Regions from separate parts of the Bacillus sp. THAF10 genome, predicted to be linked through region 2. Evidence: a T-box and tRNA genes for the amino acid it is inferred to sense, from the RefSeq annotation. Region 2 holds a T-box; the other holds one or more tRNA genes.
The links. The T-box of region 2 lies ahead of FIU87_RS15125 (valine--tRNA ligase). A T-box ahead of a tRNA ligase gene usually reads a tRNA of that ligase, here a tRNA-Val.

Region 1 (4,429 bases), 1.5 Mb from region 2:
ACTATTGTTTGTTCTTCTTGCGATGTTTATCCTAGCAGGGTGTACAGATAAGGAAATTAATTTAGATGATGAGTTCTCCATGAAGCTAGAGGTTGACGAATTAGAAGGAGTCACGCAAGATGAAGAGCCTTTCCGCACAAAGGAGCAACAAGGGGAATTTTGGATTGCCAACTTTATTTTCACTAATTGTGATACAGTTTGTCCTCCGATGACTGCGAATATGGCAAAGATGCAAAGAGAAATGAAAGAAGCAGGAGTAGAAGTTCCGATTGTTTCGTTTAGCATTGATCCAGAGGAGGATACACCCTCTGTACTAAAGGAATATGCGAAGGTTTATAAACCGGACTTTTCTGGATGGACCTTTGTAACTGGGTATGATCAAAAAACAATTGAACGCTTTGCGAATGTATCCTTTTTGGTTCCAGCAGCGAAAGAAGAAGGCTCTGATCAATATATGCATAGCACAAGTTTTTATTTAATTGATAAAGAAGGATTTGTAAGAGAGTCCTATAGTGGTCTTGATGTACCTTACGAGGAAGTAATAGAGGATTTAGAAAAAGTAGTAGAGTAAGGGCTTTCAGTATCTAGCAAGGAAAGAGGTGGCAGCCAATGCTACCTCTTTTTTTATATGGTGTTTTCTTGAGTAGGTGTAGGAAGCTGTTGCCTTGGAAGGTAATGCTCAACAAGTTGATCTAATTGTTGAATTTTTTCAAGCGCCGTTGCCTGGTCAATCTGCTTGTAATGATGCATGCCACCTTTTTCTTCGTCCATTTCATCAGCAAGCTTTACGACTTTTTGTAACGGACTTCTTTTCACATCCATTTCTGGTAAATAAGAATCGGTGTGAAGGAGAATGGCAACTGCTATTTGTTTAGCGTTTTGTGGATTTTCTCCGAGGCGAATCAAAAGCTTATGGGCACGTTCTGCACCCTTAATTGCGTGAATATCGTTCTCGCGGTAACGGTCGTAATCCCATTTTCCCTGACGATACCATTCATAATGTCCAATATCATGTAATAGAGCAGATTTTGTTGCCAAGTCTACACTTACATTATATTTAAAGGCAAGATGAAACGCATGATTTGCCACTTCAAGAGCGTGAGCAAAGCCTGAGCGTTTTAAATATTTTTGTGTAATAGGGTGTTTGAAAATCTCGGTTAACGTGACGTCTCTCATTTATCTCCCTCCTAAAAAAATGTATTTCTTTACAGAATAACATATATGTACAAGTAACTTCAAGAAAAATAATCTTTAGCGCGCGAACGTATATTCTTGTTGCTTTCATGCCATATTGGCATATAATTGGAATAAAACTAGAGGTGGTGTTTTTATGAAGGCATCAACAACGTTAAAGTGGATCACAGGTGGGTTAGAAGGTTTTTTGGCTATTCCTGTTATTGGTGGATTGGTAGTCATGGGAACAGGATATGCTCCTTTAGGTATTATGTTGATTTTACATATCATTACCCTTCTACTTTCGATAAAGGAAGGACAAAAGTATCACGGCAGTATTTGGGGAATAGTAACCTCCTTTTTGGCATGGGTGTTTTTACTGGGTTGGGCGCTTCATACGGTAACAGCAATCATCTTACTAATCGATGCTTTTTCTTCAGGGGGAAAAGAGAAAGAATATCAAAATTAACTGATTGTATCTAGTTAAGAAAAAATGCTTTACAATCAAGCTCCTGCTAACTATAATAAGTTATACGACTTATTTGCGATCTGATAGTTCAGTGGGAGAACACTACCTTGACAGGGTAGGGGTCGGGGGTTCGAATCCCTCTCAGATCATTGGGTGCCAAACCCTATGAAACCCTTTCGGAACAAAGGGTTTTCCAAAAAAGACCACTTCCTTGGAAGTGGTCTTTTTCTTCGTGTTTGTTATGAAAGTGGAATAATTCCAGCTATTTTGTTGCAATCCCCATAAGCGATTAGAGTCGAACCTTCCTCGTCGAATGAAAAAGTAACACAACATGTCATTGGATCATATTTAATAAATGTTAGAATGATAGGTGCCGGTGTGCTTTGTCCTCTTAAAATTGGAGTAAATCGTTGTCCAGGCTTTGCCTCTTTAAAAAAGTCACATAAGCAGCTATTACACTTACTTGGTTGTGATTTAGCCTTACTCTTCTCCATAGTTTCCCTCCAACTGGTTAGTCTAACGGAATAACAACGGCAATTTCCTCACAATTAAGGATAACAAGCTGTACTTCTCTTTCAGCTGTTAGGTAAGAAAAAGTCACGCAACAGTTGTCTTTGAAACAGACAAATGAAAGTTCGGTTGGCCTTTCAGTTTGACCTAAAGATAATGGTTCATTACTTCCGTCTAATATCAATAAGAATGATATTCCTTTTTTTGCATCTTTAAAATAATGACAAGCACAGCTTTTACAAGTTTCCATACCTTCCCTCATTTCCTTAAGCGTTATACTACATGTATGATACGGTACTTGATATGAGAACAAATTATTAGAAAAGTTTTTCATTTGGAAAAAAGGGATTTGAAAAACTATAACGAAATAAGAATATTAACTATTTCTAAAAGGGGATAAAAAATGAGTGTACAAGCAGCATTTGAAGAGTTAATTGAGAAAATGAATGGGAATCCTGAAGGTATCCAGAGGTTGAACGCAATCTATCAATTCAATTTAAGTGATGAAAAGATTTATCAAATTCAATTCCAAAATGGCCAGGTTGCGATGCAACTTGGCGAAGTGGCCCAGCCAGATTGCACACTACAATTATCGGACGAAAATATTTTAAAAATGATCGCTGGAAATTTTAACACAACAATGGCTTTTATGACAGGAAAGTTAAAAGTTACGGGAGACATAGGATTGGCATTAAAGCTTCAATCTGCACTTGAAAAGTATCAATAGAGTTAATAGACAGGCGCTCCATGCGTCTGTCTATTTTTTTATTTTGTTATATTCGTACAAGCAAAATCTATCATTTTGCATAAAATTTACTAGAAACAATAGAGGAGGTGAATCTCATGGGTGTCGTTTATGTTGAGTGTAAAAAGAAATGCAAATGCTATTGTTGCTGTCATTGTCATTTCCATTCTTGTTTCAGAGATGAGGAAGACGATTCTTTTGTAGCTCCAAGGGTATTTAGAGAGGAGCGTTCTAGTAACTGTGGCTGTGGTTTTTATGATGATGAAGATGATGACTAAACTTGAAAAAGATGGACAGGTGACTTCGCCTGTCTTTTATACTATTTCAGTTAAACCTCAAAATAAAGATGAGCATGCAGCTGACAGCCTGGATTAAAGGCTTCCTTGCAAAAAGGGCATACTGAATCACATTCCTTGTATTCTTCTATGCTCATTTCTGTCTTACAGCATCCACAGAGAATCGCTTTACGATGAAACTCTTGTTTTGGCCAAACAGTAGTAAGATGATCAGCATGCTCATCATGACATTGATAACACGGATAATATTCCCCACAGCAATAAAATTTAATTGCAATGATATCCTTTTTGGAATGATAATGTGTACAGCGCGTTTCGTGATCGATGGTAGAGCCGAAAACTTTAATGGACATCGTTAAACCTCCGTTAATTGTAGGGCTGCCAGACAATCTCTCCTGATTTTGTCTCTTTGTCCAACTCTACATCAAAATCGTGTTTTTTATAGAAATGAACCAGTCGTTCAAGGTGATCCCAGTCTCTCTTAGCAATATCTCCTGTAATGGTATGAACGTTTTGATCTTTGGCTACTTCTTTTAAATAGTCCATACAAATGGAGCCATAGCCTTTGTTTTCTGGGCCTTTAATATCTCCGATGAAAAGAGTACCGTTATCTTTATATGTTGCTTGGATAGAGAAGTCCCAATGGCCGCGATAGGCTGATTCGCAGTCATTAAGCATTATTTTACAGGTGTGCGGGTCATCGTTCGTATATACTACCACCCAGTTTTCTTCTTTTGTTTGGTCAATGCCAATAACCTGCCATTTTTTTGCGATTTCTTTCATGTTTTCTTTCATCCGAAACATTTGAAATTCTAATTGATCTAACTCCTCTTTCAACTCTTCTTTATCTTTTGTCTCTTCTTTTGCTAAAAGTAAGCTTGTGAAAGACATCTAATCCCCCCTTGTAATACAAACACAGCATTATATTATACACGAATTTTACTAATGCTTCAAATGAAAAAGGAGCCAGGTTATCTAAAAGATAAGCCTGACTCCTTATGTTTAGTGGCGCTAACTTAAGCGCTAATTAGTAACTTGCTTCTTCACAAGTATGCTATTTCAAAAGGTTATTTTGAATATCTGATTAATCATGATTTAATCAATAGTATATAGTGATTAAAAGAATTTAAATTCGTTTGCCGCGGTTAAAATTCCATGGTAGTTTTCTTACTTAAACAACGTAAGCCCTACCTCTCATACGTCCTTACGGCTCCTAGACCGTGCCAGATCGATTAA
Region 2 (4,429 bases):
ACGGCCTACTTCACCGAACTCATATTTTTCTGCAAGCTTAGTTACCGTTTCAATCGTTTCATTCAATCGTGTTAGAATCCATTTGTCCGCAACGGATTTCTCTCCACTTAAGTCGATATCCTCAAATTTCATGTCGCCCATATTCATGAGTGCAAAACGAGAGGCGTTCCAAATCTTATTCGCAAAGTTCCAAGTGGACTCCACTTTTTCATAGCTGAAGCGCAAATCCTGACCTGGTGAGCTTCCTGTTGATAAGAAGTAACGAAGGGAATCCGCTCCGTATTTTTCAATAACATCCATCGGGTCAACACCATTACCAAGGGATTTACTCATTTTTCGGCCTTGTTCATCACGAACGAGTCCGTGGATGAGAACATCTTTAAATGGACGCTCTCCAGTGAACTCCAAGCCTTGGAAAATCATACGAGAAACCCAGAAAGCAATAATGTCGTAACCAGTGACTAAGCAGTCTGTTGGATAGAAGCGTTGATAGTCTGGTGATTCTGTTTCTGGCCAGCCCATTGTCGAGAATGGCCATAGTGCTGAACTAAACCATGTATCAAGAACATCTGTGTCTTGCTCCCAGTTTTCTAGATCTGCTGGTGGCTCGTGACCTACATGAATCTCCCCTGTTTCATTATGATACCAAGCAGGAATTCGGTGGCCCCACCATAGTTGACGGGAGATACACCAGTCACGGATATTTTCCATCCAACGCATATAGGTATTCTCAAAGCGATTTGGAACAAAATTCACCTTGTCTTCCTGGGATTGAAGGGCTACCGCTTTGTCCGCAAGCGGCTGCATTTTAACGAACCATTGTGTGGATAAGTATGGTTCGACCACTGCGCCGCTTCGCTCACTGTGACCAACGGAGTGCATATGCTCTTCTATTTTGAAAAGAACGCCAGCTTCCTGAAGGTCTTTTACAAGCTGTTTACGGCACTCAAAACGATCCATGCCTTCATATTTACCAGCTTTTTCGTTCATTGAGCCGTCTTCGTGCATGACAAGGATGCGCTCAAGATGATGACGGTTTCCAATTTCAAAGTCATTCGGGTCATGTGCTGGTGTAATTTTAACCGCCCCAGAGCCAAATTCCATATCAACATAGTCATCGGCAACAATGGGAATCTCACGTCCTGTGATTGGAAGAGTGACCATTTTTCCAATAAGGTCCTTATAACGCTCATCCTCTGGGTGAACGGCAACTGCAGTATCTCCAAGCATTGTTTCTGGTCTGGTAGTGGCAATTTCGATATGGCCGCTTCCATCCGTTAGCGGATATCTCATATGATAGAAAGCACCTTGAACTTCCTGGTGGATAACCTCAATATCAGATAGGGCTGTTTTGGTTGCTGGATCCCAGTTGATGATATACTCACCGCGGTAGATGAGGCCTTTTTTGTAAAGCGTAACAAATACTTCGTTTACTGCTTTGGAAAGCCCTTCATCAAGGGTGAAGCGCTCACGGCTGTAGTCAAGGCCAAGTCCCAGCTTGGACCATTGCTGGCGGATATGCTTCGCGTATTCGTCCTTCCACTTCCACGCTTCTTCCATAAACTTTTCACGACCAAGCTCATAACGGTTGATGCCTTGATTGCGGAGCTTTTCATCTACCTTTGCTTGAGTGGCAATTCCTGCGTGGTCCATACCTGGTAACCAAAGAACATCAAAGCCCTGCATGCGTTTCATTCGTGTGATGATGTCTTGCAAGGTTGTATCCCAAGCGTGACCTAGGTGCAGCCTTCCTGTTACGTTTGGCGGCGGAATAACGATTGTGTAAGGTGTTTTCTCTTGATCGTTGGTAGCTTCAAAGAAACGGCCATCTAACCAATATTGATAGCGATTTTTTTCAATGGCTTGCGGGTCATACTTTGTGGGAAGATTCACTTCATTCATTTCCATTCTTTTCTCCTCCTATTTTTAAAAAAATAAAAAACTCCCTTCATCCAATAAAAGGACGAAAGGAGTTAAGTTTCGCGGTACCACCTTTTTTTACAGAAAGAGAATAGACCTCTCCTGTACACTCAAAACGGATAACGGCTTTTCACCGGCTTCAGCTACTAGAAAATGTTCACTGAAACTACTCAAGGGCGACCTTCCAATCTGACCTTCCTAAGAAACCTTTCAGCAGTTGGCTTCTCTCTCTAAAGGCGTCAACATTGTACTCTTCCCTATCCTTGTATGTATGATCATGCTATTACCTTACTATGTTACATAAAGGATATGCTAATAGTCAATAAGCTTCTCCAAATTTTTATTAGAATATGCACAAAAAGAAAAAAATGTGCAAGTTTGGGCACTATTTTCCACTTGGGCTCATATCTTGATTATAGATAGATTGGAAATGCGTGTAAAGGAGGTACGTTCCGTGCGGAAATACAATCCCTATACCTTGCCCCCTTGGTTGAGGCAGGTGAGAGGACTTTGTGCTCAATTTATTATTCCTATCTGTGTATTTCAAGGTATTCGTACCATCTTTTTGCCAACAACGTTTGATGTCTTGATTCTAGCTATATGCATTATTATTGCGATTTGCTTTCATCTTGAGCTCATTTAACTTGCTGGCTACTCGTTTATGGTAGCCAGTTTTTATTTCGACAATTTGCACATTTATTCTAGCTTATATCCCTAATTTCGCCCATAATACTACATATTGATATGAATTTTCCACCAATTTTAAAAGGGGTCCTACCATGCTTACATTTTTGCAAAAACAGAAAAAAGAAAGCTATCAAGCCGATTTAACGTTCCCTGAAAAGCACCATATTGTCCGTCATCCTGAAGAAGATTTAGCAAGCCGTCTTTATTATATGGGGTTTACCAATGAGCACTTACAGGCATTACAACAAGCGAAGCCTGTGGTTTTTGAATTGTTAGATGATGTTTTAGAAAAGGTGTTGGAGCATTTATATAAACAGCCACCTTTAAAAAGAGTGGCAGCAAACAACTCCTCTCGTGAAAGATTAAAAGCAGTATTTGTTCAATATTTTCAAAGTTTGTTAAGCGGCAAGCTTGATGATGACTTTTTCAAATTACGAAAAAGAATCGGTCAAACACATAATGGTGTACATCTTCCTGTTACTTGGTTTTTGGCCACCTACTCTGCGATTCAAACGCTATTGCTTCCTAAAGTAGTGGAGCTTTTGCAGGACTCTCCTAAGGATCTGGTGACTACACTAACTGCCCTCACACATATCATCAATCTGGACTCTCAGCTTGTAGTGGATGAGTATATCCATGTGCGCATTGATTTATTGGAGCAGGCTAACGAAGCAAACCGCACCCTACAAGCTGAGCTCACGAAAATTAGTGAAGAGGTGGCAGTTACAGTAGCGGACACAGAAGAAACAGTGCAAACCGTGACAAGAAAAGCAGAGGAAGTGTTAAAGGATACAGACTTAACACAAAAGAGCAGTCAAAATCTATTAAATTTAACCAATGACAATGACCTTCAGATGGAAAAAATGGTTGGTAATTTCGAAGAGGTCATGAGTGAGGTAAGAAAATCCTTAGAGGAAATGCATGCTTTAAAAGCAGTGTCCGAAGATATCATCACGATGACACAAGGGATCGATAATATTGCTGATCAAACAAACCTCCTCGCTTTAAATGCTAGTATTGAGGCAGCAAGAGCAGGAGAGGAAGGCCGTGGCTTTGCTGTTGTCGCGAGTGAGGTGCGCAAGCTTGCGGTTAACTCTAAAGAGCTCAGCAGCAAAATTAAGGTGTTAATTGATAAAAGTGATCAGCAAATTTCCAATGTAACCAACATGATGAGCTCCATGCACAAGGTCACAGAACACTCCCAACAAAACATTGTTCAAGTAAAGGGTGGCATTGTTACTGTGAAGATGGAGATGGATAATTATTTAGAACGTTTCCATAAAAATAAAACAGATTTGGATATCATCGTTGCTTCTTTCAAGGAGATTAATTCTTCCACCAAAAGCTTAACTTCACTTACGGAAACTCTGTTAGAAAAAACCGTTAAAAACTAAATAACAATGCGAAAGCCCAAACCACTTAGCTGGTCTGGGCTTCTTTATTTTTACTTTGTTCTTCCAATTGATTGATTCTACCCGCAACATACTCAATGTTTTTCGCAAGCCAGTAGCTGCCCTGCACGCTTTTCACTAATTCCCGCTCGGAAAGCTTTTGGCGTAGGTCATTTTGTGTTTGGAATCTCCTGATTGATTGCATGAAATTGCCAGGATGAGATAGGTAGCTTAGAGTTAGCGACTTCTCACTGTCCTGCAATCCAAAACCTTTCTGGTAGTCATAGAACCAATCCACACAGTCATCACAAAAAAGGGGGTAGGTTCGTAAATATCTTTGATAGAAGGATATTATATCATTTGCGGGTGGCGCCTGCTTTGCTCGTTCCCAGCTAATAAAATAGCCTCTTCCCTCTGTATCCTTCACAAAA

Region 1: it encodes a tRNA-Val, which carries the amino acid that the T-box ahead of FIU87_RS15125 (valine--tRNA ligase) is inferred to sense. The anticodon was not compared.

Annotation. Positions count from the first base shown of each region.
Region 1 is NZ_CP045403.1:1,347,219-1,351,647, forward strand. It holds gene FIU87_RS07090 (SCO family protein) at 1-571, shown strand, start outside; gene FIU87_RS07095 (HD domain-containing protein) at 625-1,176, opposite strand; gene FIU87_RS07100 (hypothetical protein) at 1,331-1,642, shown strand; tRNA gene FIU87_RS07105 (tRNA-Val) at 1,720-1,791, shown strand; gene FIU87_RS07110 (hypothetical protein) at 1,882-2,136, opposite strand; gene FIU87_RS07115 (hypothetical protein) at 2,154-2,402, opposite strand; gene FIU87_RS07120 (SCP2 sterol-binding domain-containing protein) at 2,556-2,879, shown strand; gene FIU87_RS07125 (CHY zinc finger protein) at 3,226-3,546, opposite strand; gene FIU87_RS07130 (hypothetical protein) at 3,560-4,084, opposite strand.
Region 2 is NZ_CP045403.1:2,892,091-2,896,519, forward strand. It holds gene FIU87_RS15125 (valine--tRNA ligase) at 1-1,908, opposite strand, end outside; T-box leader at 1,957-2,193, opposite strand; gene FIU87_RS21450 (hypothetical protein) at 2,375-2,563, shown strand; gene FIU87_RS15135 (globin-coupled sensor protein) at 2,700-4,001, shown strand; gene ysxE (spore coat protein YsxE) at 4,027-4,429, opposite strand, start outside.